2 linked regions of the Exiguobacterium sibiricum 7-3 genome follow. The protein of the gene in region 1 interacts with the protein of each later gene in a pairwise test. Links are inferred from orthologs where the notes say so. Each region holds a gene or a part of one and is shown in the gene's direction. Other genes may lie near its edges.

Region 1 (16,391 bases):
AAAAGTGTTGTCCGCGTCCGAAAACTTCTGCGGGACTTCCAACCGGATATCGTTGTCGGAACAGGTGGTTTTGTCTGCGGTCCCGTCCTATACACGGCAGCGAAGATGGGGTATAAGACGCTTGTCCATGAACAAAACAGCTTACCTGGAATCACCAATAAATTCTTGGCGCGGTATGTTGACCGGGTGGCTCTGTCCTTTAAAGGCTCTGGTCACCATTTCGGTAAAAACGAAGGAAAAACGATTCTAATCGGAAATCCCCGGGCTTCGGAGGTTGCGATGTTGCAAATCGATCCGATCGAAGAAAAACAAAAATATGGTTTTGAACAAGAACGTCCTCTGATTGTCGTGTACGGCGGTAGCCGAGGTGCGCCGGCCATCAATAAAGCGGTCGTCGAAATGATTCCTAAGTTATCAACAACTGACTGGTCGTTGTTGTTCGTCACAGGACAGGTTCACTACGAAGACATTCAGACTCAGTTAGGAACATTACCGGACCGGATTCAATTACGTCCGTTCATTTACGATCTGCCGTTGATTTTAAAAGCGAGTCAACTGGTCATCTCGCGTTCCGGAGCAAGTACATTAGCAGAATTGACGACACTTGGTTTACCGAGCATTTTGATTCCGAGTCCTTACGTGACGGAAAACCATCAGGAAGTGAACGCGTCATCACTTGTCGAGACAGGAGCAAGTCTTTTGATTCGCGAATCCGAATTGACGGGAGACCGGTTATTCGATGCTTGTACGAAGGCGATTGCCAATCAAGCCAGCATGTCAAAAGCATCGCTCGCACTCGGCATGCCAAATGCGGCAAGTGATTTAGTCGATGAATTATTACGGTTGATTCAGCAAAAAAACTAAAGCATTGCAGGAATAGACCGATAAGGTACTGAAATTAAACATAATGGAGGGAGAGGCTTACGTGAAGGAACAACAACCGGCAAGCCAGCCGAAGATGGATACGACTGTCCGCAGCTTAGAAGATAAAATTCCATATGTCCGTGAGCAGCGTCGGAAAAAGGCGAACCGGCGTTTAATCTATGTCCTCATCCTGATCGGTCTATTGATTGGTGTCGTCTTCTATCTTCAATCGAGTTTCTCGCGTGTCGCGACGTTTGACGTCACAGGCACCGTGAACGTCAAGAAGGAAGACATCATTCAAGCATCACGTATTAAGGTGAAGGAGACACATGCTTTCAATGTGTCGGAAGAAGCCGTGTTGGAACGGATTGAAGATGTCCCAGGTATTCGCGAAGCGACGATGAAAAAAACATTTTTACATCATTATGAAGTTGACGTCGTCGAAGAAAAAGAGATTGCGTATGCCAAAGATAAACCGGGCGCCCGGATTGTCTTAGCGGACGGGACGATTATTCCCGGAAAGTCGAAGGAAGAATTGTTTGATGCACCGATTCTAACAGGATTTACGGATCAATCCTTGCGACGTCTGACAAAGGAACTTGTCAAAATCGAGCCGAAAGTCCGGAGCCGGATTTCGGAAATCGTAGCCAATGATCAGACCGACAAGGGTGGATTAAAGTTATTCATGACCGACGGAAATACCGTCTTATTGAGTACATCGGCTTTTTCTAACTCGTTGAATGAATATGTCAAGGTCATTTCTGCTTTGCCAAAAGGAAAAACAGGAACGATCACCATTGATGGAGGAATCTATTTCAAACCATATAAAGGTAAAAAATAGAAAATAACACCACGGATTTGATGGGTTTGACAAACGTTTGTTTTCATTAGTAAGAAAGCGGAGACATCGTCATCAAATCGTAATCTATTAGATGGGTAAGTTAGACAATAACTTCTTTTCGTGAGGTTTTTTATAGTGTAGACTTAAACGAGAAGAAGATTGTCTCGATTCCTGTAAATATAAACAGGGACGATAGGATTAGTATTATGAAAGTGGAGGTGTCACTCCCATGGAAACGAAAGGTACGATTGCCGCACTAGATATTGGGACATCGGAAGTGAAACTCATCGTCGGTGAACTTCTAGGCGGAACACTGAATGTCTTAGCGGAAGGGTCTGCACCATCTGCAGGCGTCAAGCGAGGTGTCATCGTCGACATCGATCAAACAGTAAATGCCATTAAACAAGCGGTTGCAGAAGTGGAGCGCACACTCGGCGAACCAATTGGTGAAGTATATGTAGCAATTTCCGGTGAACACATCCAAGTCAAGGATTGCCAAGGGATGACATCAATCAAAGGGGAAGACAACGAAATCACAGATGACGACGTGAAAGATGTTCTTCACTCAGCCATGGTGATGCGGATTCCAAACGAATTGAGTGTTGTCGATGTGTTACCTAAAACGTTTACTGTCGATCAGCAGACGGAGATCACGGATCCACGTGGCATGATCGGTTATCGTTTAGAAGTGACAGGGAAGCTGATTATCGGAGCGAAGACGATTCTACATAGCATCAAACGTTCCATCGAACGAGCTGGTTTAGAACTTGCGGGGTATGTGCTGGAAAGCTTAGCCGTCTCACGAATCGCAGCTTCGATTGATGAATTAGAACTGGGTGTCGGGATCGTTGATATCGGACATGAAACGACCACTCTTTCAATTTACGAAAAAAACGATCTAGTTTACTCAACGACACTTGCGTACGGTGGAGATCATCTGACACGCGATTTGACGTATAAAATGAATTGTAAATATCAAGATGCGAAACTAGCCAAAGAAGAATATGGCGTCGCGTTGGAAGCTTTAGGTGATCCAGAAGAAAAAGTCTCATACGTGACAATCAACGGGGAACACCGTTTCGAACCACAGACGGAGATTGGCTTTGTCCTTGAAGCCCGTCTGGAAGAGATTTTCGAAATGATTCAGAAGCGGATGACACAAGCTGGGTATGCACAAATGAACAGCGGAATCATTCTTTGTGGTGGTAGTTCTTCCTTACCAGGAATTGACCAGCTCGGTAAGCGAATCTTTAAGCAAAGCGTGAACGTGTATCAACCAGCCAGCTTAGGGATTCGTCATCCGAAGTATGCTGTCGCTGCTGGGATGTTACGATATGTTCTATCACGCAGTGCCGTTTCGAAGTCAGGGTTTGACCGTGCGGACGAAAAGGGAATAGCCGCACAAGGCCGTGAGCAAGAGGAATTACTTGCACATCCTTCCCAACCTTCAGTACGCGAAGAGCGACCACAGAAGGAACAGCCTCCAAAAGAGCGAAAGTCATTCAGTAGTTTCTTTGAGAAATTTTTCGGCTAAATAAAAAATTATCAGTAAAAAAAATAGGGGGCCCCTTTTATGTTGCATTTTGATGAAATGATGGACCAAGTAGCTAAAATCAAAGTCATCGGAGTAGGTGGCGGTGGATCAAACGCTGTCAACCGAATGATTGAACATGGTGTCCAAGGCGTAGAATTCATCGCTGTCAATACGGATGCACAAGCATTAAACATGTCACAGGCAGATGTAAAACTTCAACTCGGAGCAAAATTAACACGTGGTCTTGGTGCCGGAGCAAATCCGGAAATCGGTAAAAAAGCTGCCGAAGAAAGCCGCGAACAGTTGACAGAAATTTTGTCTGGTGCCGATATGGTTTTCGTAACAGCAGGAATGGGTGGAGGTACCGGAACAGGTGCTGCACCGGTCATCGCAGAAATTTCTAAAGAAATCGGTGCATTGACAGTAGGTGTCGTGACAAAACCTTTCATGTTCGAAGGCCGTAAACGGATGCAACATGCTGTTTCAGGCGTGCAGAACTTTAAAGAAAAAGTCGATACACTCATCGTCATCCCGAATGATAAATTGCTTGAAATCGTCGATCGTAACACGCCGATGCTTGAAGCATTCAAAGAAGCCGATAACGTTCTTCGTCAAGGTGTACAAGGGATTACGGACTTAATCGCCGTTCCTGGTCTCATCAACTTGGACTTCGCGGATGTTAAAACGATCATGACGGAAAAAGGTTCAGCATTGATGGGTGTTGGTGTCGCAACCGGCGAACACCGTGCAACGGAAGCTGCGAAAAAAGCGATTTCGAGTCCATTGCTTGAAACATCGATCGAAGGGGCAAAAGGCGTCTTGATGAACATCACCGGTAGTGCAAACTTGAGCCTTTATGAAGTAACGGAAGCAGCTCAAATCGTCCAAAGCGCTGCGGATGAGGAAGTCAACTTGATCTTCGGATCAGTCATCAATGACAACCTGGAAGACGAAATCATTGTTACGGTCATCGCAACGGAATTCGAAAACGAACCACTCGATTTTGAAATCCCATCAGCACAAGAGATGATGAAAAACTTGCTCAAGAAAAAGCAAGCAGCGCCATCACCGGTAGCTGAAGAACCTAAACCGCAAGTCGAAGAGACACCTATTAGCTCGAACCAAGAATCAGCAAAAGGGTCAGATGTCGAAGAGACGATGGATATTCCTTCTTTCCTTCGCCGGAATAATCGTTAATCCGATATTCCAGGGACACGACTGCTAGATCAAGAGGTGTCGCGTAAGCGACACCTCTTTTTTTAAAAAAGGATGGGATGAGATGTTTGGTCAATGGATAAAATGGGATACGCCGACAGGAACTGTTCGTGCAGCGTTTACGACAAAGTTCTCAGCACCTCATGGCAAGGGTAACTTAGGACTGCACGTTAAGGATGATCCGGAAGGCGTCATCAAAAATCGTGAAGTCATCGTCCGACAACTGGAGTTATCTCTTGAAAACTCAGTTTGGGCTGAACAAGTGCACGGCAATCATGTAGAGCAGGTGACGACACTGGAGTCGGGTCGTGGAGCCTCTGATTACGAAACAGCAATCAAGGGAACAGACGGACTGGTGACGACAGATTCAAATGTTTTATTGATGATGCTGTTTGCTGACTGTGTGCCGCTCCTTTTCTGTGATCCGCGGACAGGTATCATTGCAAACGTTCACGCCGGTTGGCGCGGAACAGTCGCTAACATCGTAGAAGCCACACTGACAAAGATGGAACAAGCGGGTGCCGACCGTTCTTCGATTCAGATGGTCATCGGTCCGTCGATTCGTGAATGTTGTTATGAAGTCGATGGACCGGTTCTTGAAGCGGTGGATCAACTAGGTCTTGAAGAGTCTCCTTACATCAAGAAAGAAGACGGGAAAGCCATGTTATCCCTTCAAAAAACGAATGCCATGTTAGCCGAGCGTAGTGGTGTCGGCGATGTGCTCGATACAGGAATCTGTACGAACTGCCAGGCGGAAGACTATTTCTCATATCGTCATGGAGACCATGGTGGACGGTTTGCCAGTTTGATTGTAAAGGAGTCTCTCGATGTCAATTTCTGAAAATGTACAACATGTCCGACAAAACATGAAACAGGCGTATGAAAAGACCGATCAAAAAAAGCAGGTACAATTGATTGGCGTGACGAAATCAGTGTCAAGTGAAGTGGCAGCGGAGCTGCTTGAAGCGGGTATAACGGCACTTGGTGAGAATCGTCCGGAAGGGCTGACCGACAAACAAACGGTCTTAGGGCGTGAGGCATGTGAATGGCATTTCATCGGAACGTTGCAGACTCGTAAAGTCCGACAAATCATTGATCGGATTGATGTGTTACATTCCTTGGACCGGTTACATTTGGCGGAAGAAATCAATAAACGTGCGAAACGGCCAGTCGATTGTTTTATTCAAGTCAATGTCTCCGGTGAAGAATCAAAGCAAGGAATTGATCCGGGAGATGTCCATTCATTTTTACATGAAGTGGGGCAATATCCGATGGTCCGTGTGATCGGGTTGATGACGATGGCTCCGTTGACGGAGGACGAGCAACTGCTCCGTTCGGTCTTTCACTCGCTTCGTGTGCTGCGGGATGAAGTGGCGGCCCGCCATTTACCGCACGCACCGTGTACGGAGTTATCAATGGGCATGTCATCAGACTATCAGATTGCCATTGAAGAAGGTGCGACATATGTCCGAATCGGAACAACTTTAGTCCAATCATAAATGGTCTAGATATACGGAAGGAGAATCGATATGGGATTCAAATCAAAAATGCAAAATCTATTTCTCGGTAACACAGACGATTTAGATGAACTCGAATATGAAAATGATGCTACAATAAATAAAGGTAGAGGTGCATCACAGCAAGAATATGATGAGTATTACGAGGAATCTACCCCGAGTGTTACTCAAAAGGAGGACCATGTGAGACAATCGAACATCGTACCCATTCATACAAAAAAGACAAAATCACAAGTCATTCTCAGTGAGCCGCGTGTGTTTAACGAAGCACAGGAAATTGGCGAACACCTTCGTCAAAATCGGGCTGTCATCGTGAACATGCAACGGATGTCTAAAGATCAATCGCGCCAAATGATCAATTTCTTATCAGGTGTCGTGTTTGCTCTTGATGGAACGATTACGACAATCAGTCAAAACACACTCCTCTGTGTACCGAACAACGTCGAGCTGGCTGGAAGTATTTCAAATCTGCTCGGTGAAGATGATATCAACCATAAGGGGTGGTAAGCATGGATTCGCAAGTCATGTACGCAATCGGTCGTACACTCAGCACGTTACTTCAATACTACAGCTACGTCATGATTGCCTATATTTTATTATCGTGGTTCCCGAATGCACGTGAATCACGATTCGGTCAAGTTCTAGCGATGTTAGTCGAACCTTTCCTCGCACCATTCCGACGGATTATCCCGCCCATCGGAGGTATGCTTGACATTTCACCTATCGTTGCCTTTCTTGTGCTTAATCTCGCACAGTCAGGTATCAGAGCGATCTTCTTGTAATGAGTGTCTATGATCATTATCGCGGACATGAGCGGGAGTTTGTCGATCTCGTCTTGAATTGGATCGACCATGTCGAAGCGACCTATACGTTTAAAGTGACAGATTTTCTGGATCCGCGCGAACAACAGATTACCCGAGAACTCGTCGGAACAAAATGCGCCCTCTTTTTTGAGGGCGGTTTTGAAGGCGCCGAACGACAGCGTGCGCTTATTGCCCCTGATTATTACGATCTTGATGCCAACGATTTTGATATTGCCATTTATCGTATCCATTATCCCACTAAATTCGTGGAGCTCTCGCATCGCCAGGTGACAGGCACATTGCTGAATGTCGGATTAAAGCGCGGGAAATTCGGTGACGTCGTCATCCAGGATCAACTCGTTCAATTTGCCGTTGCGAAAGAAGTAGCTTCTTATATCGAAGCAAATGTCGATCGTGCGGGAAAAACAAAGATTCGGTTGTCGCTCGTGGATTCAGAAGAACAGTTGAAGATTAAGGATCAAGAATGGCAAGAAGAACTGGGCTTCGTCAGTTCGCTCCGTTTTGATACGGTTGTCAGTGAAATCCTTGGTTTTTCAAGACAAAAAGCGCAAAGCCTGATTAAACAAGGTGAAAGCAAAGTGAATTATAAAATCGTCGAAGATCCAAGTTTTTTATTGGAGGAAGGCGACTTACTCTCACTTCGTGGAACAGGACGTGTCAAGTTGATCGCCGTACTCGGCTCAACAAAACGGGATCGGATTAAATTGCAATACGGTCTGCTAAAAGGATAACCAACAAGCTGAGGGAGGATTTCATCATGCCATTGACGCCACTTGATATTCACAATAAGGAATTTACACGGAAGTTTCGCGGCTATGACGAAGATGAGGTCAATGAATTTCTTGATCAAGTCATCAAAGATTTTGAATTGTTGCTCCGTGAAAACCGTCAACAGCAAGAAGTCATTCAAAATATGCAGTCTCGTGTCGATTACTTCAGCTCGATGGAAGAAACATTAAACAAGTCCATCATTGTGGCACAAGAAGCGGCAGAAGAAGTCAAAGCCAATGCGACGAAAGAAGCGAGCTTGATCGTCAAACAAGCGGAACGAGAAGCTGAACAATTACAAGATGCGGCACAACGTCGAGCACAACGGACCGATTTCGAAGTTGAACAGATGCGTAAAAAAATCGAACTGTACCGGAATCGTTTCAAAGTGTTGATTGATGCACAGATGGAATTGTTGACGAGTCATGACTGGGATGCATTCGACAGTTCGACCCGGGGTGCGCTTGACGAGATTCCTGCAGTTGCGTATAATGACGACGATGTCATATAAGCTAAATCAATGAGAAGGACACGTCTTTTATCAGGATACTGTCAGCGAATCGGGGACTGGTGCGAGCCCGATCAGAGAATGAAAAAAGATATCCCCTTTGAGTGCGGGACTGAATGTTTTCAGTAAGCTCCGCCGTTTCGCCTCCGTTATCGGGCTCTTAAGTGGTAATCTGTTTGTTAGGATTGCTAGTAGGGTGGTACCGCGAGTTCAAGCCAAATTCGTCCCTATCAGGGGATGAGCTTGGCTTTTTTTTGTACGTAAAATACAGACAAGTGAGGGAATGCCAGATGGAATACAAAGATACGTTATTGATGATGAAGACGGAATTTCTAATGCGAGGAAACTTACCGAAACGTGAACCAGATATGCAGGCACGTTGGAACGAGATGAATCTATATGAAGCAGTTCAAGAAAAAAATGCTGGGAAACCGGCATTCATTCTACACGACGGTCCTCCCTATGCAAACGGGGACATCCATATGGGGCACGGATTAAATAAAGTCTTAAAAGACATCGTCGTCCGTTACAAATCAATGAACGGATTCCGTTCTCCGTACGTACCGGGTTGGGACACACACGGACTTCCAATCGAGACGGCTCTTCAAAAAGCGGGTGTCGACCGGAAATCGATGTCGGTCGCAGAATTCCGTGAACTGTGTGCGAAATATGCACTCGAGCAAGTTGATCATCAACGTGAACAATTCAAGCGCCTTGGTGTTCTCGGTGACTATGACAATCCATATATCACGTTGCAACCGGAATTCGAAGCAGCACAAATTCGTTTGTTCGGCGATATGGCCAATAAAGGATATATCTATAAAGGGAAAAAACCGGTATACTGGTCGCCGTCATCGGAATCGGCTCTTGCAGAAGCCGAAATCGAATACCAGGATAAACGTTCTGCTGCCATCTACGTAGCGTTCCAGGTCATGGACGGAAAAAATATCTTGGAGCCGACGGATCATTTCGTCATCTGGACAACAACACCTTGGACAATTCCGGCAAACCTCGGAATCTCAGTCAGTGGCGAGTTGACCTATGCACGGATCGAACACGAAGGAAAAGGCTATATCGTGGCCGAGACACTCGTACCGGAAGTCATCGAGGCATTGGGCTGGGAAGATGCTACGGTGGGTCGTATCTTCAACGGGGCCGACTTTGAGTACATCAAAGCGAAACATCCACTCTATGACCGGGAATCACTTGTCATGCTCGGCGATCACGTCACGGCAGAAGCGACGGGTGTCGTTCATACAGCACCTGGACACGGGGAAGATGACTTCAGAATCGGTCAAGCTTACGGTCTGGATATCCTTTGTCCGGTTGACGACAAAGGGGTCATGACGGCAGAAGCTCCTGGTTTTGAAGGATTATTCTATGAAGATGCCAACAAAGAAATTGGTGTGGCATTGGAAGAAGCCGGTGCTTTATTAAAACTGTCATTCATCAAACACTCGTACCCGCATGACTGGCGGACGAAAAAACCAGTTATCTTCCGGGCGACACCACAGTGGTTCGCTTCGATCAAAGATTTCCGGGCTGAAATCCTCGACGAAATCAAAGAAGTCCAGTGGGTGCCGGAGTGGGGCGAAACACGTCTTCACAACATGTTCAAAGACCGTGGCGACTGGGTCATTTCCCGTCAACGCGCGTGGGGTGTCCCGTTGCCGATCTTCTATGCAGAAGATGGTACGGAAATCGTCACACCGGAAACAATCGACCATATCGCGAATCTGTTCGCTGCACACGGATCAAACGTCTGGTATGAACGGGAAGCCGTTGATTTGTTACCGGAAGGATTCACGCATCCGGCAAGTCCGAACGGGATCTTCAAAAAAGAAACGGATATCATGGATGTCTGGTTCGATTCCGGATCATCACATGCCGGTGTTCTTGCTACACGTCCGGAACTTGAGCGTCCAGCTGACTTGTATCTAGAAGGTTCTGACCAATACCGCGGATGGTTCAATTCGTCCCTTTCGACAGCTGTCGCAACGACAGGGAAAGCACCATACAAAGCCGTCGTCAGTCACGGGTTCGTCCTTGACGGTCAAGGCCGGAAGATGTCGAAATCAATCGGAAATACGATTGCCCCAATCCAAATCATGCAACAGTTCGGAGCGGAAATTCTTCGTCTCTGGGTCGCTTCTGTCGATTATCAATCGGACGTCCGTGCCTCGATGGACAACTTTAAACAAGTATCAGAATCATACCGGAAAATCCGCAATACGGTTCGGTTCTTGCTTGGAAACCTGGATCAGTTTGATCATACAGCGCATCGAGTTGCGTTTGCTGACTTGCCGGAATCGGATCGCTTCATGCGGACGAAACTGGATCAACTCGTTGGCAAAGTAAAAGCAGCGTATGACGCCTATGACTTCATGGCCGTGTACCAGTTATTGCATAACTTCTGTGTCTTGGACTTGTCTTCGTTCTATCTCGATTACACGAAGGATATCTTGTACATCGAAAAAGAAGATGCACCAGCGCGTCGTGCCGTTCAAACGGTCATGTACGATACGGTCGTCACATTGTTACAACTGATGGCACCGGTCTTACCGCATACAGCAGACGAAGCATGGGAATTCGTTCCTGGCGTCGAGACGGCAAGTATCTTCCTGACGGATCTTCCGGAAGCACCGGAAGTAACGGAAGAGGGTCTTACGCTGATTGCGAAATGGAACAGTTTCCTTGTCTTCCGTGATGATGTCTTGAAAGCACTGGAAGAAGCACGTGCTGAGAAACTTGTCGGGAAAACGCTGGAAGCGAAATTAGAATTGGCACCAAATGACGAAACGAAAGCATTGCTTGCGACAATCGATCATCTTGAGCAGTTGTTGCAGGTTTCACAGATTGAGTTCGTCGCTTCGGCGGAGAAATCATATGGGACGACAGGTATCACCGTTCTCAAAGCAGACGGCGAAAAATGTGAACGCTGTTGGACATATTCGACTGAGCTTGGACAAGATCCGGCTCATCCGACACTTTGCCCACGTTGTACTGAAGTCGTCAATTCTTTATAATGAATCAGGGAGGGGCAGCTACGGCGACTTCGTAGCGGTCCCTCATTATTTTTGGATGTGGAGGAAAAAAGAATGTGGCTTTACTTAGCGATTGCTGCTGTACTCGTCGGAGTGGATCAATTGACGAAATGGATCGTCGTCCAACAGATGACGATTGGTCAAGCGATTGAGATCATTCCCAATTTCTTTTATTTAAATTCATACCGGAATCGTGGCGCTGCCTGGGGGATGCTTGAAGGGAAGTTTGGATTTTTCTTCGTCATCACGCTGGTCGTCGTCATTGGGCTGATTTATTTTCTTTACAAAGAAGGCACAAAAAACAAAGTATTTGCTTGGAGCGTCGCCTTATTACTCGGCGGAGCGGTCGGGAATTTCATCGACCGGATGGCACGTGGAGAAGTCGTCGACTTTTTTCATTTTTATCCGTTCGGGTATAATTTCCCGATATTTAATGTGGCAGACGTCAGTTTGACGTTTGGGGTTATTCTGATGCTGATCAGCGTCATGTTTGAAGAGCGTTTGACTAAGAAGGGAACGATTGATTAAATGAATGAACAAAATGAATGGGCTGTTAAAGCCAATGGTGCTACCGGTCGAATTGATAAATGGTTAGCAGAACAACAAGATTGGTCACGGTCACAAGTCCAGGATTGGTTAAAAGCCGGTCATGTCGAAGTCGACGGACGAATCGTCAAACCGAACTATAAGATGTCCGGCACGGAAGAAATCCTTGTCCGGATTCCAGAAGCAGTCGAGCTTGAAGTTTTACCGGAAGATATCCCGCTGGATGTCGTGTATGAAGACAGTGACGTCATTGTCATCAATAAACCTAAAGGTATGGTCGTGCATCCGGCAGCGGGTCACGTATCCGGAACACTCGTCAATGCGTTGCTCCATCACTGCCAGGATTTGTCCGGCATTAATGGCGTCAAACGTCCGGGAATTGTCCACCGAATCGATAAAGACACATCAGGTCTCTTGATGGTCGCTAAAAATGATTTGGCCCATGAATCACTGGCACAGCAATTGAAAGACAAGACGACAGAGCGTCTGTACATCGCGCTTGTCCACGGCGAGATTCCGCATGAACTGGGAACAATTGAAGCACCGGTTGGCCGTGACAAAAATGACCGTCAACGGATGACTGTGACGGATAAAAACTCGAAAGCGGCTGTGACGCATTTCCGTGTCCTTGACCGTTACGAAGGGTTCACTGTCGTTGAATGTAAGCTCGAGACAGGACGGACGCACCAAATTCGTGTCCACATGCGTTACATCGGTTTCCCGCTTGCCGGAGATCCGAAATACGGACCACGGAAAACGATGAAAATGAACGGTCAAGCGCTTCATGCTGCTGTTCTTGGATTCAAGCATCCGCGGACTGGTGAGATGTTACATTTCGAGGCACCGTTGCCGGAAGAGATGACGTTCGAGATTAGTCAGTTGAAAAAACTTGAATTAGAGTCTTGACGTTTTTCTAATAAAACGGTAGAGTATCACCTAGAGAGCGATGCGAGACATCTGCCTCAAACAACCGGTCGTCCGCGTTGACGATCCTACCCATAGTACACCTTTAAACGAGTCCGGAGAGGCTACGAAAGGGAGACATTTCATTTGTGTAGATACGTGTAGCGTGAGCTGCCCACACTTATTGTCTTCAACAACCTCCTGCGACTTTACGCAGGAGGTTTTTTTTGCAGAAAGGAGCAAGTGATGAAACCATCCGTCATTTTAGATGAAGCAGCAATCAGTCGGGCGCTGACACGCATCGCCCATGAAATCATCGAACGTAACAAAGGAATTGATCAACTGATGATCGTCGGCATCAAGACACGCGGGGAGACACTCGCCCGCCGTCTGGCCCGCCGGATTGAGGAGATTGAAGGTAAGCCGGTCCTGCTCGGTGTCGTTGACATCTCAATGTACCGCGATGACTTATCGAAAAAAAGTCTCGAGCCGGAAATCAAAGGTACGGACATGCCGGAGACGGTGACAGGAAAAATCATCGTCCTGGTGGATGATGTCCTATACACCGGACGCACCGTCCGTGCCGCAATGGATGCACTCGTTGATCACGGTCGTCCGAGTATGATTCAACTTGCTGTCCTCGTCGACCGGGGACACCGGGAACTTCCGATTCGACCAGATTTCATCGGCAAGAATGTCCCGACATCACGTGAAGAACAAGTTGTCGTCGCCTTATCTGAAGTCGATGACGCCGATCAAGTATTTATCAAACGTTAAACACAAATACCTTTAACGTGGTCCAGAGAGACCAGAAAGGGAGTTATCCTTATGAAAACCCACACAGCGATTCTTGATGTACAAGAACGGCCAAAACACCCCCTCCAGTGGCTGATGCTCAGCCTTCAACATGTCTTCGCGATGTTTGGCGCGACGGTCCTTGTTCCGTTATTGACGGGATTAAACACATCCGTTGCCCTCGTCGCAAGCGGAGTCGGCACTTTGATTTTCCTCGCCGTCACACGCTTTAAAGTCCCGACGTACTTAGGTTCAAGTTTTGCTTATATCGTTCCGATCATTGCCGTCAGTGAACGCTGGGGAGTGGAAGATGCGCTTGTCGGCGGAATGGTCGCAGGGCTGGTCTACGGAATCGTTTCTCTCGTCATCACGTATACTGGTGTCGGTTGGCTGATGAAACTCTTGCCACCGGTCGTCATCGGACCTGTCATCATGGTCATCGGATTATCGCTTGCTCCAACGGCCGTCAACATGGCGATGAACGGGGCGGATGGGAAGTACAGCGGTACATTCCTACTTGTCGCCTTGACGACACTTGCTGTGACCTTGCTTGCGATGACGTACTTCAAAGGGATGTGGAGTACAGTGCCGATCCTGTTCGGTATTCTGACGGGATATCTTGTCGCCGTCGCTGCGGGAATCGTCGACTTCACGTCACTGAAACAAGCGAGCTTTTTCCAAATTCCGAACTTTACGGTACCATTCCTAGATTACTCACCAACTTTGAACTGGGCCGCACTTGCGCTCATCGTCCCAGTCACACTGGTCACATTGACAGAACACATCGGAGAACAAAAAGTGACATCACGGATTATCGGGCGCGAGACGCTTCTTGATCCGGGGATGCACCGGACGGTTCTCGGAGACGGATTGGCGAAGACGATTGCCTCAATGCTCGGCGGTCCACCGGTGACGACGTACGGTGAAAACAACGGCGTCATGGCCATTACCCGTGTATACAGTGTGTTTGTCCTCGGAGGCGCAGCCGTTCTTGCCATCAGCTTCGGATTCCTCGGCTATGTCGAAGGGTTCATCAAAACGATTCCGACACCTGTCATGGGTGGCATCAGTATCCTGCTGTTCGGCGTCATCGCTTCGAACGGTCTGCGGACACTCGTTGAAAGTAAAGTTGATCTTGCAGATAAACGCAACCTGACAATCACTGCTGTCATCCTCGTCATCGGAATCGGCGGAGCTGCCTTGAAAATCGGCAACTTCTCGCTCGAAGGCATGGCATTAGCAACGATTTTGGGTGTCCTCCTGAATCTGGTCTTGCCAAAAACGAGTATCGAAGTCGCAGAACACGAACAAGAAACACCACAACCGAAACGAGCAGCTAACGACTTTTAAGACGTTCCAGAGAGAACGATAAAGTGGAGGCCCTTCAGAAACAGATGGCGACATCTGTCTTCTTCAGCGCACCTTCACATCAGAAGGTGCGCTTTTTTGCGGCCCAAAGGAGAGGAAAACATGCAGACACGACAACGGATTGGCCATTTTACGAGTCTTGACGAGCTATCGACAAATGAAATCGAACGATTGATAAAGCGGGGACTGCAACTGAAACAAGGCGCACCCGTCCAACCGCTGCCGACGAAAACCGTCGCTAATTTGTTTTTCGAACATTCGACACGGACTAAATGTTCGTTTGACATGGCAGAATATCATCTCGGACTTCACGTCCTGCCGTTTGAGACAGCAACCTCATCCGTTCAAAAAGGTGAAACGTTACTCGATACATGTAAGACGTTACAGGCAATCGGAGTCGATGCACTCGTCATCCGTCATGGAGATACCGGTTATTACGAACAGTTACAACAGCAGTTGTCGATTCCGATCATCAACGCCGGGGACGGTAGCGGACAGCATCCCTCACAGTCATTACTGGATTTGATGACGATGTACGAGGAGTATGGTCATGTCAGCGGAAAAACGATTGTCATCTGTGGTGATCTCCGGCATAGCCGGGTCGCACGGTCCAATGCGCAAGTCTTACAACGTTTAGGAGCGACCGTCATCGGTTCCGGACCAAGGGAATGGTTTGATGAGACGATGGGAATCACTTACCGGGAGATGGATGAGGCAGTGGCAACCAGTGACATCATCATGCTGCTTCGGGTCCAACATGAACGGCACGTGGATAAGCATTCGTTTGCAGCAGACGAGTATCACGAACGGTACGGGTTGACGGAGGAACGAATGAAATGGATTCGACCGGACGCAATTGTGTTACATCCCGCACCGGTCAACCGGGGCGTCGAAATTGCCGAAGAACTGGTCGAACATCCGCAATCGCGTATCTTTGATCAGATGACAAACGGTGTGTTTGCACGGATGGCGATTTTAGAACGGGCTTTTGAGACCTCAACGACAAAGGAGACGAGATAAGATGGCAATTCGAATTGATCATGCAACATGGTATAAAAATGGGGAACGGCAAGAGTCGAGTATTCGCATCGAAGAGGGTGTCTTTACGGAGCTCGATGCGACACCAATCGAGACGGATCAAGTGATTAATGCCAAAGGTTACACTGTTGCACCGGGTTTTGTGGATATTCACGTTCATTTACGCGAACCGGGCGGCGAACATAAAGAGACGATTGCAACAGGAACGGCAGCAGCGGCAGCAGGCGGATTTACGACGATTTGTCCGATGCCGAATACGCGTCCGGTTCCGGATGACCGAGAGACGCTTGACGCCCTCTTTAAAAAGATTGAAGAGACGGCATCTGTCCGTGTTTTCCCTTATGCGGCGATTTCAAAAAATCAGCTAGGGCAGGAACTCGTCGCATTTGAACAACTGACCGATGCCTTTGCTTTTACGGATGACGGAGTTGGTGTCCAAAGTGCCGCTGTCATGCGGGAAGCGATGACATGCGCCGCCGCCGTCAATAAAAGTATCATCGCCCATTGTGAAGATGATTCGCTTAAGGCAGGTTGTGTCCATGAAGGGACATACAGCCGACGAGAAGGATTACAAGGGATTCCGTCACTGGCAGAAAGTATTCATATCGCCCGGGATGTCTTGATTG
Region 2 (16,353 bases), 1.0 Mb from region 1 along the record:
TTTTTAAGAACGGATTGTTCCGGTCCGTCTCACAGGAGGGGATGTCCTTGATGACCGTGACTTCCATCGAGAAGCTGTCGTCCTGTTGACGCAGGCGTTGGTTGACTTCTTCGAGCGCCTGCAAGACCTGCTCCCGTCCGAATCCCGGAATCGTCCGGATGTCCATATAAAATGCAGCCCGGCTCGGAATGACGTTTGGTCCTTCACCGCCTGTGATTGATGTGATGGAAGCGACGACCGGACCAAGGTCCGGGTGACTGTGATTGGTGATTGTAAATCGGTCGGATTTCACTTCGCGGATAACCCGATATAAATCATCGATGGCATTTTTACCAAGTTGGGGCGAAGAGCTGTGAGCACTTTTTCCCGTACACGATACCTCAACACCGACGACACCTTTTTGGGCATAGCCGAGATAACCGCTCGTTGGTTCCGTGATCAAGAGGGCGTCTAAATCATCGGCGTCACCACGTTCCGTTAAATGGCGGGCTCCGGTCATGCCGTTTTCTTCATCGGATGTAATCAACAATTTCAGATGGTTCGGCAAGTCATCGCGTTGATTTAATTCAATCATCATACTGACCATCGCCATGACGCCGGACTTCATGTCGGAAGCACCGCGTCCGTAAATCCGTCCCTCCTCGATTGCACCGCCGAACGGATCTTTTGTCCATTCACTAATTTTAACCGGCACCGTATCCAGGTGACCGGAGAAACCAATCGTTTTCGGATGAGTGGCGGAAGCACCGGCTTGAATCGTGGCGACGAGACAAATCCGTTTCGGTGATACTTCAATCCAGTCGGTTTTGATGCCGTGGGATGTCAATAACTCATAGACATAGGTTGCGACGTTCTCTTCCCCGTCGAGTGGATTGGTACTTGGGATTTGTAAACAGCGTTGCAAATAAGTAATCGGTTCTGTAAGCATATTTTCTCCTCCTTTACTGTTCTGTTCCCGTTTCCAGGCAGTTGCGTGAGGTAAACGAATGCCCAAAATATTTAAAAGAACTGAATTTCTTAAACTTCAATCGTTTGAAAATGAACAAAAAAAACACGATTCCTGATTCAGGAACCGTGCTGAACAGAAAACCGAAGCCGTTTATTCCGCGTCTGTTTTCCATTTGTCGTCGATTAACATTTCACCCGGCCACGTATAGGCCATGATGCCGCCGTCAGCCGTGATGTCTTCACCCGTGACGTAAGAACTGTCATCTGACGCCAGGAACAGGGCAACCGTCGCCATCTCACGCGGTTTACCGAGACGCCCGAGTGGTGTAATCCAAGCATTGGCGTCGCGGAACTGTTTTCCTTGTTCTTCTTCTTTTCCGCCAACAAGCGTATCGATGAGCGGTGTTTCGATCGTTCCCGGTGAAAGCGAGTTGACGCGGATGCCGTCGCGGGCATAATCAATCGCCATCGCGCGTGTGAAGTTGGCGATACCGCCTTTTGCCGCGTTGTAGCCTGAACGATTCAAATCGGCTGCACGTCCCGACATCGATGATGTATTGATGATCGATCCGCCGTTTTTCAGCATCAATGGAATGACGAATTTACTCGTTAAGAACGTCCCGCGTAAATCGACTGCAATGATTTGATCAAACAGTTCGATTGGATATTCATGGACTTTCCCGCCTTGTTGGTCAATCCCGGCATTGTTGAACAGAACATCAACCGTTCCGTATGTAGATTGTAGGTGGTCTGCGAGTTGCTTCACGCTGTCGACTTGTGAGACATCGACATGAACTGCTTCTGCTTTTCCGCCTGCTTGCTCAATTTGTTCAACAGTTCCTTGTACTTTTTCAAGATTGACGTCCGCACAGACGACGGTCGCTCCTTGTTCTGCAAAGACAAGTGCTGTCGCTTGACCGATTCCTGTGGCTGAGCCGGTAATGACGGCTACTTTGTTTTCAAGTCGTTTCATAAAAAATCTCCTCCTAAAAATAATATCCGATGTTGTGCTTCACCTTATGAAATATTCCCTACGTCAATCGGACTAAACCCATTAAACTGTCTAACGTTTTGGAGGAACGGGAACAACTCAAACAGGAAAGCGCAACACGAAAGGAATGAGAACGCTGACATCAGAACAACTCAAACTAGCAAAAAAACTCTTAACAGAAGCCGTTCAGCATCAAATCGAGTTAGCAAATGGACCGATGAAAGAGGAATTAATTGAAGGAACGACACCCGTCTTATGGTTCGGTGATGCAACAAAAAAGAGTTGGTTGACGGTTGCGACGAATCCGTCAGCGGGACAGTTTTTAAAGAAGGATGGAACGCTGCGTTTTGATTCGACGGGTCCATTCTTTTTACTCGAGTCGGATATGTCTTTAGAGACCTATCTAACGGAGCAACACGTTGAACAAACAATCCACAAGTTTAAGCACTATTTTCAACAAAAGGATGTCTATAAGACATGGTTCGGAAAAGAACAGGGTGGAAAACTGGAAGGGTTCCTAAATGGATTCGGTGCGTCCTTTTATGATGACGCTCTCCTTCCGGTCATTCATACGGATTTTTTTCCGTTTCCGACCAGACGCTACATGGGGACAATTGCGATGCGACAGGATCTCGAACAGACGGACTTTGGACAAACTTTCTTGAAAAAGCTGCTGCCGTTGTTTTCCCTGCATGGCATCATTTTGCTCGGACGCGAGCACACGGACCGTTTTCGGAAACTGGATCCAAGCATCACGTGGCAAGACCCCGTCGCTTTGACCGATTATCCGGATGCCTTCGTCGAAATTGGTTACTCCGCTGAATTCGGGATTCCGGTCATCGGACTTCACTTTAAACCAAGCGAACAGTTCCTTGGTCTCGGCAGTCGTCCTGACGAAAAGGGCAGGAGTCACGGGACATACGGTTCGACAAAAGGATTGCGTGATATCGGGCGGCAGGTGCGGCAAAAACTTGATGCACTATATGAATTGGAGGATTGACAGCCGTTTTTGTATCCGTAATAATGGAAATGAATTAGCACTCTATCTTATAGAGTGCTAAAAAACAGGGGGTATCGAAAATGGAAACGAAACAATTCAAAGCAGAATCAAAACGATTGCTCGAAATGATGATTCATTCCATCTACACACATAAGGAAATCTTTTTACGTGAGTTGATTTCGAACGCCAGTGACGCCATGGATAAGATTTACTACAAAGCGTTGACGGACGAGACGATTACGTTCGACAAAGAAGCCTACAAAATTACGATTGAACCAAATAAAGAAACACGCCAGCTGATTCTACGGGATACGGGAATCGGGATGACAAAGGACGAGCTGGAAGAAAACCTTGGAACCATCGCGAAAAGCGGATCGCTCGCTTTTAAAGCAGAAAATGAATCAAAGGACGGTCATGACATCATCGGACAATTCGGTGTCGGTTTCTATTCCGCGTTTATGGTCGCCGACACCGTGACAGTCGTGACGAAACCGTTCGGCAGTGACGTCGCCTACAAGTGGGAGTCGCGCGGAGTCGACGGCTATACGATTGAAGAGGTTGAAAAAGAGACGGTCGGAACAGACATCACCCTTCACATCAAAGCAAACGAAGAGGACGAGAACTACGATGAGTACTTAGAACCGTCTCGTCTCCGGAGTATCGTCAAGAAATACTCGGACTTCATCCGGTATCCGATTGAGATGGCGGAAACAGAACAGCGTCCGGTTGACGGATCAGACGAAACAGAGACGGTCACGGTCATGAAAACGGTCAATAGCATGGTGCCGATCTGGCGGAAAAATAAGCGGGAGCTGACGGATGAAGATTACCGTAACTTCTACCAGGAGAAACGTTACGGATTCGATGCACCGATCAAACACATTCACATCAGTGCCGACGGAGCCGTCCGCTACCAGTCGATCCTGTTTATTCCGGAGCAACCGTCGTTTGATTATTATTCAAAAGAGTTCGAGAAAGGACTTGAACTGTATGCGAACGGTGTATTGATCATGGAAAAATGCAGTGATCTGCTACCGGATCATTTCAGCTTCGTCAAAGGAATGGTTGATTCAGAAGACTTGTCGCTCAACATCTCGCGTGAAATGCTGCAACACGACCGCCAGTTGAAATTGATTGCGAAGAATATTCAAAGCAAAATCAAGACACAGCTGGAAGCATTACTGCGTGACGACCGGGAAAAATACGAGACGTTTTACCAAGCGTTTGGCCGTCAATTAAAGTTCGGCATCTACAACGATTACGGCATGCAAAAAGATACGGTAAAAGATCTTGTTCTGTTCCATTCGGCAAAAGAGAAAAAACTAGTGACACTCGAAGAGTACGTCGCTGCCATGCCGGAAGAGCAGAAATACATCTATTACGCGTCAGGTGAAAGCACAGACCGTTTGGATAAGTTACCGCAATCCGAGCTCGTCAAAGATAAAGGATTCGATATCCTCTATTTCACGGAAGAAATTGATGAGTTTGCGATTCAAATGCTTCTCAACTATGACGGAAAAGAGTTTAAGTCCGTCACGAGCAGTGACCTTGGCATCGAGCAGACGGAACAGGCGGAAACGACCGAGACACAAGTCGAGATGTTTAAAGCGATGCAGGAGGTACTCGCGGGAAAAGTCAAAGAAGTCAAAGCCTCGACCCGCTTAAAATCACATCCGGTCTGCTTTGCAACGGATGGTGCGGTCTCAATCGAAATGGAGAAAATCCTCAAAGCGATGCCAAATAACCAGGACATCGCAGCCGTCAAAATCCTGGAATTGAATACATCGCATGATGTGTTCCAGGCAATTGAGACGGCTTATGCAGAAGACCGTCCGAAATTCGAACGGTACACGAAGTTGATGTATCAACAAGCCTTGTTGATGGAAGGTTTACCGATTGAAGACCCGGTTGCGTTTGCGAACGAAGTCTGCGCATTGATGGTCTGATCTTTCATAAAATGAAGAAATCCCAGTGCATCAATTGTGCACTAGGATTTTTTTAGCTACCGAAATAGGAGGACAACTGCTTCATCAAATAATCTTTATTTTCTTCAAACTGTCGCTTCCGATGTCCATTTGCACCAGAAGGATGCGGGAAACCGAACAATACGGTATGTTTTTTGATCCGTCCCTGATGAAGCAATGTCCGGACAGTTGACTCGACGACACGTCCGAATGGGACAAGAATGACAGGGGCGGTTAACTGATTCAATTCCGCTGCGAAATGCTCATAAGCGTAATGTTGCAACAGCGGTGTCCGGTCAATTTTTGGTTGATGTCCCGTATAGTTTTTATCCCGGTAAAAAACAGGATGTCTCAGAATTGAAGTGGTGTGCAACAGTTCCTGATTTGTATGAAATAACGTGGCGGTTGAAGCAATATTCAGCAGACGATGTAGTTCAAGTTCATCTAACATCGCTGTCAAATTACGCCGCATGGGACCGGCGAAACTGGCACTGTATTTGACGAGTTTTGATGTTTCTTCGATTGTGGCACCATGGTGGAAGGCATCAGCCGCTTCTTCATAAGCAAGCCGCATCTGTTCAAATCCTGGTGTGATACCAATGAAGACTATTTTGGCAGAGCGATTGATATATTCTCCGATCGGTGAATAGTAAACGGATAATTCCTGCTCCTGTTGTAATAGGAAACCGTCTATGAACAAGTCCTGGCGCGTCAAGGATCGATCAATCGGTAAGGCCCGGATGGCCTGTTCAAAAATCGATAATGAATTCAGCATGATAAGTCCTCTCTCTTTCTGTATTGGACCTATGATAACAAATAATGGTATTATATACAATTTCAACCCATATCAATATAGTAAGGGGTCTCTTAAGGTTTAAAAAAACCTTGCGACCAAATTGGAGGCAAGGCTGTTCTAAAATGAGTTATGAAGAAGTGCGTTCTTTGACAGAAGCTACTTCATACGTGATGATTTCACTGCCGAGCATCGGTGATTCCTCTTGTTTACCGTCTTTTTGTTCCGGACGTTTGTGAGAAGCTTTAAAGTCATCGCTGTTGCGCCAAGCTTCAAAATGCTTCATGTCTTCCCAGTACATGTTGACGTTCATTTCATCATGTTCGTCGAGTCCTTGCGTCAAGAGAACCTCGACACGGACAAACCCCTCCATCGTATCAAGACCACTTGGACGAGTGAAACGTGGTGCGAGTGCTGCTGCCATTCCTTTTTTGACTTTAATCCGATTCGTAACGACGATCATTGGATAGTCCCCCTTTAGAATGAAATGCGTACATCCATAGTATAGTACGATGAAACCAACAATGCTTGAAAGAAGGAATCAAATATGAATGAAAAAGAGTACGAAGAACGGTTACGCATCGAGACGATTGATATTCAGCACCTTTACAATGCGTTCAGCCATTACAACCGGTATGAACCGACACCTTATGCGGCGCTAGAAGAATTGTGTGCTGTCTATCCATTCGATTATACGGATACGGTAATTGATTTTGGATGCGGAAAAGGGCGATTGAACTTTTATCTGCATGACCGGTTTGATTGTTCCGTCATCGGTGTTGAGATGAACGGACAATTTTATGAAGATGCCCTTATGAATCAAGTCACCTACATGAAAAAGATGAAGAGACGGCGGGGAAGTATCCGTTTTGAACATACGTATGCGGAAGCCTATCCGATTCCGGATGATGTCACGAAATGTTACTTTTTTAATCCGTTTTCCGTCCAGATCTTTATGAAGGTCGTTGATCAAATCTTAGCATCCGTTGAACGGCATCCGCGTCCGGTGGATTTGATTCTCTATTACCCGGCAGACGAATACCGATATTATTTAGAGAATCAAACGATTTTTGAACAGGTGGAAGAAGTCCGTCTGAAAGAACTTTTTGAAAAAAATCATGACGAACGATTCGTGATTTATCGGGTGGATCTGTCCCAAGAAGTACCAAAACGGGTATAAGGTACTAACGGCAAGCACCCCAAAAAGTGAGGCGATTCGGATGATTCATTTACAGCACGTGACGAAAGAATTTGCGCCGAAACGAGGTTTATTTGATGTCAGTTTCACGGTCGAACCGGGTATGGTGTTTGGTTTTATCGGACCGAACGGAGCCGGGAAATCAACGGCAATCCGTCAATTGATGGGCCTGATTCAAGCAGATTCCGGTCATGCGACCATCGGTGGATATGACTGTTGGAACCAATCACAGGATGTAAAACGAATTGTCGGCTATTTACCGGGGGAGATTAATTTGCCGGGTGATTTTACAGGCGAACAGGTCCTGCATTTGATGCAACAACTCCATCAAAGCAAACCGGAACGTCAATCGGCGTTGCTGGAACAGTTTCCCTTCGAGACGAAAACGAAAATTCGGAAGATGTCGAAAGGAATGAAACAAAAGTTGGCCTTAGTGGGCTGCTTCATGAAGGATGCTCCGGTCTATCTGCTTGATGAACCGACCAGTGGACTCGATCCCTTGATGCAGGAACATTTTTTAAGCTTGATTGACAACGAACGGCAGCGCGGAAAAGCGATTTTGATGAGTTCACATCATTTTCCGGAGATGGAAAAATCGTGTGATCGGGCAGCATTGATTAAAGAAGGGCGAATCATCATCGAGTCAGACATCCATGAGTTGGTCCGTTCGAGCCGGAAACAGTACACGATTGAATTTGGTCTGGAAGCACATGCGGAACGGTTTGCACTTCAAATCGGAAGTCAACGCGTTCAAAATCATGTTTCTTTTTTCACGAGCAACGAACAGACGCTGAATCAAATCATCCGTCTTTTAACCGAATATGATGTACGGGCGATTCAAACTTCAGCAGATGATTTAGAACATGTCTTCTTACATTATTATAGTGAGGAGGAACCATCATGATGACGATCGTTTGGTCCTTACTCAAGCATAACGGGAAACCAATCACCGCATACGCGGTCGGGACGAGTCTGTATCTATTGATGCTTGCCGCACTTTATCCCTCGATGATGAAGACGGGATTGCTGGAAGCAAAGCTCCAAGCACTGCCACCGGAAGTTTTAAAAGCCTTCCAATACGATAAAGTGACAGGTTTTAATAACGTGCTCGATTTACTGGGCGGGAATTATTACGGACTGATTTTTCAAATCATCGCGTCCCTGTTCTTATTATCGCTTGCTGCACGACTGCTCGCACGGCCGATTGATAACGGAGAATTGATTTTATACCTCGCAGCTCCGATTACGCGTCACCAATATACAGCATCGGCGATGATTGTGATGCTCGTCGCGAGTACATGCCTAGTGTTATGCAATACGTTCGTTTTACTGCTCGCTGACTGGTTTGTTTCCGGGGTTTCAATTGACGGTATGACGCTGGTCCGCTTTCAAGTAAACGCACTCTTCCTACTGTATGCCATCGGAGGGTTCACGTTGTGTATCGCCACGTTATTTGATGATGAACGACGTGCCTTTTCGATTGCCGGCAGTGTACTCGTGCTGTCGATTGTCCTGACGATCGGAGCCGGTCTCAGTGAAAAAACGGACTGGATGCGTTACGGCTCGATTTTCAGCCTGTTTAATACACAGCAATTATTAGAAGGAACCGAGCACTTCTTTTTACATCTCCTGCTGTTAGCGAGTATCAGTGTGTTGTTCCATCTCGGAGCCTTTGTCAGTTTTCGGAAACGAAGTTTGTCGATTTGACACGACTAGACCAAAAAATAAGCCAAAGTGGACAAGAAAATTTACAGAAAGTGAACATTTAGGATTTGAACGTTGCGTAAGCGGCTGATTTTTACTAAGATAAAGGAATGTTATAGTTCTGGAAAAAGAAATGAGGTCTCACTAATGAATAAACCATCCATTTATGGATTAACACTTGAGCAGATGACTGAATGGTTATCGCATCAAGGTCACAAACCGTTCCGAGCAAAACAAGTCTGGGATTGGTTGTATCGTAAACGTGTCACTACTTTCGCAGAAATGACGAATGTCAACAAGGATTGCCTTGAGTTGTTAGATCAGAGTTTTGCGATTAATTCAATGACGGAAGCCGTCAAGCAAGAATCAGCAGATGGAACAATCAAGTTCCTCTTCAAATTATATGACGGCAGCTTGATCGAAACGGTCTTGATGCGTCATAAGTACGGTTTGTCTGTCTGTGTCACGACACAAGTCGGCTGTAACATCGGCTGTAGCTTCTGCGCAAGTGGCTTGATCAAGAAGAGCCGTGATCTCTCGGCTGGAGAAATCGTCGAGCAAATCATGAACGTTCAGCATCACCTCGATGCTGTCGGTAAAGAAGAGCGTGTCAGCCACGTCGTCGTCATGGGTATCGGTGAGCCGTTTGATAACTTCGACAACATGGTCGATTTCTTGAACGTCATCAAAGATCATAACGGTCTTGCGATCGGTGCGCGTCACATCACGGTTTCGACAAGTGGACTCGCAGACAAAATCTACAAATTCGCAGATTTAAAACTTCAAGTCAACTTGGCGATTTCATTACATGCGCCAAACAACGAACTTCGGACACAAATCATGAAAATCAACCGTGCAATTCCGCTCGAGAAATTGATGCCTGCCATCGATTACTACGTTAAGACGACGAACCGGAAAATCACGATTGAGTACATCCTTTTACGTGGTGTCAACGACCAGAAAGCCCAAGCAATCGAGCTTGCGAAATTGTTCGAAGACAAACGTCATTTGACGTACGTCAACTTGATTCCGTATAACCCGGTTGACGAGCACGGTCAATACCAACGCAGTACGTCAGAAGATATTTCAGCATTCTACGACACGTTGAAAAAGAACGGTCTCAACTGTGGTGTCCGTCTTGAACACGGTACGGATATCGATGCGGCATGTGGTCAGCTCCGCAGTAAACAAATCAAAAAAGATACAGTCGCAGCAAAATAAGCAAGTGGAGCTTCCTGTCACTCTGACGGGAAGCTCTTTTGACGTTCTGTCGAAAGTAGCGCATAATGAGAGGTCACGTCTGATTCATTCATCGAACCAACACATAAACTATAAAATAAATGAGGTATTCTTATGTCTAAAAAACCATTCACTGATTTTCAGCTCAGTACACCGATTCTAGAAGCAATCGAACAGCTCGGCTACCATACACCGACCGATGTCCAACAAGCAGTCATTCCGGTCGCTTTGTCGGAAAAAGATATCATCGTCAAATCACGGACCGGCAGCGGGAAGACGGCATCGTTCGGGATTCCGCTCTGTGAGCTCGTCGAGTGGGAAGAAAACAAACCACAGGCGTTGATCTTGACACCGACGCGCGAACTGGCCCTGCAAGTCACGGAAGATGTCATGAACATCGGTCGTTATAAACGAATTAAAGCGACAGCTGTGTTCGGGAAACAACCATTCCGCGGACAAGTCGCAGAATTAAAACAGAAGACACACATCGTTGTCGGAACGCCGGGACGTGTGCTCGATCACTTGGAGCGGGGCACGTTGTCGCTTGAAAAAGTGAAATATCTGGTCCTTGACGAGGCGGACGAGATGCTGAACATGGGCTTCCTCGATCAGGTCGATACGATTTTAAAACAATTGCCGAAACAGCGGACGACGATGCTGTTTTCGGCAACGTTCCCGCAGGACATCCATCAGTTGAGTGACCGTTACATGCAGTCACCGAAGGAAGTCGAAATCATGACAAAGGCAACGGAAATCGCAGAAATTGAACACAGTTACATTACGGTAACCGATAAAACGAAGTTTGCGGTCCTCAAAGACGTTACGGTCGTCGAAAATCCAGACCGATGCATGATTTTCTGCCGGACGAAAGAACACGTCGATTTCGTCGCACAAGGGTTGGCCTCGATGGATTATCCGGTTGAAAAAATTCACGGTGGCATGGAACAGGATGAGCGTCTCGCCGTCATGAAAGCCTTCCGTGCCGGTGAGTTCCGTTACCTCGTCGCGACAGACGTCGCAGCACGGGGCATCGATATTGAAAACATCACACACGTCATCCAGTATGACATGCCGGTCGAAAAGGAAAGTTATGTCCACCGGACAGGCCGGACGGGACGTGCCGGAGCACTCGGAAAAGCAATCAGTTTAGTGACGGAGTCGGATATGCGTCGTCTGCGTGAAGTCGAACAGTACCGCGGTGAGGCCATTGAAAGACGCCAAGCACCGACTGAAAAGGAACTGATTCGGACAGCGGATGCGTTTGAAGAGAAAATAACGACAGCTGACGTCCGGGCTTCGAAAACGGAACAGCTCAATGCCGGCATCATGAAATTGTATTTTAACGGCGGGAAGAAAAAGAAACTGCGTGCCGTTGATTTCGTCGGAACGATTGCGAAAATCGAAGGCATGACCGCGCAAGATATCGGAATCATCACGATTCAGGATACCGTCACGTACGTGGAAATCCTGAATGGAAAAGGTCCGCTTGTCTTACGCGCGATGAAGACGACAAAAGTCAAAGGCAAACAGTTGAAAGTGTACGAAGCGTTCAAAAAATAAATGGCAGCAGCCGTCTAAAGAGATATCACTCTCTTAAGACGGCTGTTTTTGTGTCAGGTGCTGTCCGAGATGAAGTCCGCTCGCAGCTGCTTGCGACAGCGAGTGTGTCACACCGGAGCAATCACCGATCGCATACAATCCTCGGATATCCGTTTCAAAGACAGGAGACGTCGACAACACCGGGGCATAAAATTTTCCATCCATACCGTACAGTAACGTATCCGGAGAGAGTGGCGTCTCGAGAAGGTGTTCAAGTCGGTCCAGAAATTCCAACAAGACCGTGATGTCGGTATCGGGCACTTCCTCGATCAGATTTCCGGGTGTCGCTTCCAGGGTCGGTCTGACTTTATTTTCAACGAGAGCATGTGGCTGTGTAGAGTGACCGGCACGCAAATCATCAAGCCGTTGCACGACAATCCGGTCCGTCCCTTGGTTGATGCGTCCGATGACGGAAGCGGCATAGTGATTCGCTTCTCCGAGTGTCGCAAAATAACGCGGTAAAAACAGCGTGAAGTTCAAGTTGGTCGTTCCGGACTCCTGTTCGCGAAAATTCTGACCGTCCGGCATGACGAGACCCTCCTGATGTTTGCGTATGATTCGTCCTTTCGGATTCATGCAGTACGTGACCGCCGTTCCGGCTGCTGACGCATAGGCCAATTTTGTTTCGAATGTATCCTGTAACAGTGTCCGGAATGCCGTTTCCTCCATCTCGATCCGGATGCCGAGGTCGAGACGGGTTTTATTTTGAACTAATCCAAGCGTTTGCAGTTGTTGCTGCATCCAGGTCGTACCGGAACGTCCGGTCGCGAAGACGACGCGTTGACTCGAAAATGTTTCGTGTTCAGTCGTGAGCAGAAATCCGTCCGCTTGCTGTTCGATTGTCGCAACAGCCGTCTCAAAACGAAAGGTAACGTATTGGTGAAGTGCGGCTTCGAGCTGTCTTAAAATCCGTTCCGATAGTGATGTCCCTAAATGCCGGACCGTCGTTTCGATTGTCTCAAGACCGGCAACTTTTGCCCGATTAGCTAAAACGGGATTAGACGTGGAGTACGACTCGACTTCATCTGCTCCGTAGCGGCAAAGGAGCGCATCGACTTGTTGCATCAGGCGGAGCGTCGTCTCTGCTCCAAGTTTCTCGGCGAGTTCACCTCCGAATCCGGCAGAATAGTTGTATTTTCCTTCTGATTTACCGAGTCCGCCAAAACCGAGGTAGGCTTCCTGTTTCGTCCGTTGCGCAAGTGGTTTTCCGGCATCAATCAATAGAACCGTCTGTCCCTGTTCCATCAGTTCATGGGCTAAAAAGATTCCAGCGATACCGGCACCGATAATCGTGACATCATACATCATTTGACCAGCTCCTTTTGGTCAGTATACAAAAAAACCGAATTCCTGTTGAGGAATCCGGTCGGTTGCTTGTGATTATTTCCAGTCTGTGATGTCGTTGATTGGCAGACGAACCGATGGGTAACCAGCGTCAACTGCTTTCCCGATGGAAAGAAGCATGACAGGAAGGTAACGGTCTTTATCCATACCGAAGGCTTCGGCGATTTGATCTTTTTCATAGCCGCCGATTGGGTTTGTATCATAACCGTGCGCACGTGCCACAAGCATCAATTGCATTGAGACGAGACCTGAATCGATCAAGATGCTGTCACGAAGTGTATCTGTATCTTCCGGGCTGTAGAAACCTTTGATGGCAGGGACTTGGCGGTCACGGACTTCTTGCGGCATCAAGCCTTTTTCAACAGCCATATCATAGATTGTATCGATGCTGTCGACTGCATTCATATCACCGAAGACAGCGATGACAGCAGATGATGTCTCGACTTGGACTTGGTTGAATTTAGCGAGTGGAGCAAGCGTCGCTTTTCCTTCTGCACTGTCGATGACAAGGAAACGCCATGGTTGCATGTTGACAGAAGACGGAGCAAGTGTTGCTTCTTCAAGGATTTGTGTCATTTCTTCTTTTGAAATCTTGACGTTTGTGTCGTAGTTGCGGATTGAGCGGCGTCCTTTAACGATTTCCATAAAGTCTGTAGTTGTTTGAGTTGTCATAGTAATAATCTCCCTTTTTGTTTGTTCTCTATTTTTGGTTAGTACGGGTACTGCTTATTTCCAGTCTGTGATGTCGTTGATCGGCAGGCGAACCGACGGGTATCCTGTGTCGACTGCTTTTCCGATTGATAACAGCATAACTGGTACGTAACGGTCTTTTTCCATGCCGAATGCTTCCGCGATTTGATCTTTTTCATAACCACCGATTGGGTTTGTATCATAACCGTGTGCACGGGCAACAAGCATCAATTGCATCGAGACAAGACCTGAATCAATCAAGATACTGTCTTTGAGTGCGCTAGCTGGTACGCTTTCGTACATGCCTTGAATCGCCGGTACTTGACGATCACGGACTTCTTGCGGCATGAGCCCTTGTGCGACTGCTGTATCATAAATATTTTCGAGTTGATCAATCGCGTTCATGTCACCGAAGACCGCGATGACAGCAGATGATGTCTCGACTTGGACTTGGTTGAATTTAGCGAGTGGAGCAAGCGTCGCTTTTCCTTCTGCACTGTCGATGACGAGGAAACGCCATGGTTGCATGTTGACAGAAGACGGGGCAAGTGTTGCTTCTTTAAGGATCTGTGTCATTTCTTCTTTTGAAATCTTAACGTTTGTGTCATAGTTACGGATCGAGCGGCGTCCTTTAACGATTTCCATGAAATCAGTTGTAGTTTGTGTAGTCATTTGAAAGTCTCCTTTTTAGTTAACGGTTGTTTTAGGTAAGGTGAGGGCATTCGTTTCAATTCGTTGCATCATCTGTGCCAACTGGTGTTGTTCGTCTGTCGTGAATCCTTCAAGCAACTGCTCGAGGAATTCGTCTTTTTGTTCGCGTAACCGTGTAATCCGGGTTGCACCTTCTGGCGTCAGTGAAACGAGAATGACGCGGTTATCTGTTGCGGAACGGACACGTTCAATCATACCGTTCGTTTCAAGATGTTTTAAATGTCGTGTCACAGCTGCATTATCAACATTGACCCGTTGTTGCAACTCTTTTTGACTGATTGTCGTATCGACCTCGAGTTGGGCTAATAAGTCCATCCGGGTTTGACTGAAGCCGTCCGTACAAAGATCAAATTTTTGAGCAATCGTCTTATTGACGGAGACGAGTGCATAAATCAGTCGTCCCTTTTCAGTACAGGAAATACTCAATTCATCACATCCTTCCCTTCGTTCGAAAAATCCTTGACGTATCAAAGATTGATATGTAAACGAATATAACGTGTCTACTTTCATGCTGCAACTAATATGCTTCATCTGTACAAAAAAGATACCATTTCGCGTGAAATGGTATCGAGTCAGACGACTTAACTGATTTTTTGTTGTTTGCGGGGAATCGTTCCGGCATCAATCGCAGCAATCATCCGACGGAAATGACCCAGCCAAAACTGAAGGAACGGACCAATCAAGAAAATCGATAAAATCGTTCCGAAGAATACCGGTCCTCCGAGCAGCCAACCGATGCCGCAAGCGGTGATCTCCATAAATGTCCGCATCATCCGGATGGACGTACCGAACCGTTCAGCGAGCGTCAGGGTCAGTCCGTCCCTTGGTCCGGCTCCGTAGCCGACAGCGACGTACAGTCCTGCGCCCATCCCGATGATGAAGATGCCGGCAATCAGCCAAAGCGTATTCTGCCACAGGGAAGAAAATGAGGGCAGGAGGCCTGAACCGAGAACGAGGTTCATGAAAACCCCGACAAAAATCGCGTTGACGAGTGTGCCGACCTGCGGTGTAATCCGGTCGATTAAATATTTGACAAACACCAACAACAGACCGACGAGAAGGATAATCGTCCCGACGGAAAACGGCGTTTTATTTTGAAGACCAAGGTGAAGAACGTCCCAAGTCGAAACGCCGAGTTGTGCCGTGATCATCATCGATGAACCGACAGCGAGTAAAAAAAGACCGAATAAAAATAATGCCCATTTCAGGACAGAACGTAACAGCCAAGATGTGTGAATGGTCTGCTTCATGAATGGAAGACACCTCGTTTCAAAATCAAATTGATTCATTAACTGTACCATGTTTGATGGATGAAACTAAAGCGAATCCGCTATTTTCCATCCTGAGATGGAGGGAATCCGTCCTGCTTATTCGTATACTAATGAAAAGGAGGTCAGTCGATGCGAAAAATCCGCCATTTGATCCGTTTTACATATCTTGAAGCCATCTGTTGCGTGTTCCCGGTCGCGATTTTCCTGGCACTTGCTGCATCCCGTTATTTACCGGCGGAACCGATTGCCCGCTATGATCTGCTTTTAATCTGGTGTCTCCTCGTGCAAATCGTCCTACTTGTCACGCATTATGAATCAAAGGAAGAGTTTAAATTGATTTTAATTTTTCATGCGATTGGACTCGGACTTGAGCTATTTAAAGTCCAGGTTGGGTCCTGGAGTTATCCGGAAGCTGCCTTCAGCAAAGTATTTGGTGTTCCGCTCTATGCCGGCTTCATGTATGCGAGTGTCGCTAGCTACATCTGTCAGGCATTCCGTCGGTTTGATCTCCGTATCACACAGTTTCCCCGGCCTCTGTTTGCTTTAGCGACCGGTCTGCTCGTGTACGCCAACTTCTTTACCCATCATTGGTTGTTTGATTTCCGTTGGATTTTGATGGGACTTGTCGCTCTCGTCTTTTATAAGTCCTGGGTCTATTTCCGTCTGGATGAGACTGTCTACCGAATGCCGCTCGTTCTTTCGTTTGGTTTAATTGCCTGGTTCATCTGGCTGGCGGAAAACATCGTGACCTTTTTTAAGGGATGGGTGTATCCGAATCAGCAGGATGGATGGGAGCTGGTCGACTTCGGGAAATTATCGTCCTGGTTTTTACTGGTCATCATCACGATTTTGATTGTCTCCGTCGAAAAGTACCGGTTGGGTGACCGGTCAATCGAAATAA

What was found.
Region 2: the proteins of ftsZ (region 1) and rlmN interact in binary tests that used the Escherichia coli proteins (3 or more experiments, as listed by UniProt). The link is inferred for Exiguobacterium sibiricum 7-3 from one-to-one orthologs.

Annotation. Positions count from the first base shown.
Region 1 is NZ_KK211190.1:1,095,407-1,111,797, forward strand. The notes cover bases 2,509-5,357. They hold ftsZ (cell division protein FtsZ), read left to right. Parts: upstream 2,509-3,278; coding sequence 3,279-4,436; downstream 4,437-5,357. Other genes in these bases: ftsA (cell division protein FtsA), read left to right, coding at 2,509-3,239; pgeF (peptidoglycan editing factor PgeF), read left to right, coding at 4,519-5,295; P402_RS0106480 (YggS family pyridoxal phosphate-dependent enzyme), read left to right, coding at 5,282-5,357. Outside these bases: murG (undecaprenyldiphospho-muramoylpentapeptide beta-N-acetylglucosaminyltransferase), read left to right, coding at 1-864; P402_RS0106460 (cell division protein FtsQ/DivIB), read left to right, coding at 926-1,705; more of ftsA, read left to right, coding at 1,935-2,508; more of P402_RS0106480, read left to right, coding at 5,358-5,953; P402_RS0106485 (cell division protein SepF), read left to right, coding at 6,155-6,478; P402_RS0106490 (YggT family protein), read left to right, coding at 6,481-6,753; P402_RS0106495 (YlmH family RNA-binding protein), read left to right, coding at 6,753-7,526; P402_RS0106500 (DivIVA domain-containing protein), read left to right, coding at 7,553-8,074; ileS (isoleucine--tRNA ligase), read left to right, coding at 8,362-11,097; lspA (signal peptidase II), read left to right, coding at 11,170-11,643; P402_RS0106515 (RluA family pseudouridine synthase), read left to right, coding at 11,644-12,567; bifunctional pyr operon transcriptional regulator/uracil phosphoribosyltransferase PyrR, read left to right, coding at 12,811-13,341; P402_RS0106525 (uracil-xanthine permease family protein), read left to right, coding at 13,393-14,709; P402_RS0106530 (aspartate carbamoyltransferase catalytic subunit), read left to right, coding at 14,848-15,747; P402_RS0106535 (dihydroorotase), read left to right, coding at 15,749-16,391. UniProt on the Escherichia coli protein: Essential cell division protein that forms a contractile ring structure (Z ring) at the future cell division site. The regulation of the ring assembly controls the timing and the location of cell division.
Region 2 is NZ_KK211190.1:75,477-91,829, forward strand. The notes cover bases 7,972-10,782. They hold rlmN (23S rRNA (adenine(2503)-C(2))-methyltransferase RlmN), read left to right. Parts: upstream 7,972-8,745; coding sequence 8,746-9,819; downstream 9,820-10,782. Other genes in these bases: P402_RS0101420 (ABC transporter permease subunit), read left to right, coding at 7,972-8,601; P402_RS0101430 (DEAD/DEAH box helicase), read left to right, coding at 9,952-10,782. Outside these bases: P402_RS0101380 (ArgE/DapE family deacylase), read right to left, coding at 1-928; P402_RS0101385 (SDR family oxidoreductase), read right to left, coding at 1,100-1,921; P402_RS0101390 (hypothetical protein), read left to right, coding at 2,067-2,939; molecular chaperone HtpG, read left to right, coding at 3,020-4,885; P402_RS0101400 (uracil-DNA glycosylase family protein), read right to left, coding at 4,938-5,678; P402_RS0101405 (heme oxygenase), read right to left, coding at 5,827-6,159; P402_RS0101410 (methyltransferase), read left to right, coding at 6,244-6,876; P402_RS0101415 (ABC transporter ATP-binding protein), read left to right, coding at 6,917-7,798; more of P402_RS0101420, read left to right, coding at 7,795-7,971; more of P402_RS0101430, read left to right, coding at 10,783-11,397; P402_RS0101435 (NAD(P)/FAD-dependent oxidoreductase), read right to left, coding at 11,431-12,741; P402_RS0101440 (nitroreductase family protein), read right to left, coding at 12,817-13,452; P402_RS0101445 (nitroreductase family protein), read right to left, coding at 13,507-14,142; P402_RS0101450 (MarR family winged helix-turn-helix transcriptional regulator), read right to left, coding at 14,158-14,607; P402_RS0101455 (YczE/YyaS/YitT family protein), read right to left, coding at 14,763-15,482; P402_RS0101460 (DUF817 domain-containing protein), read left to right, coding at 15,582-16,353.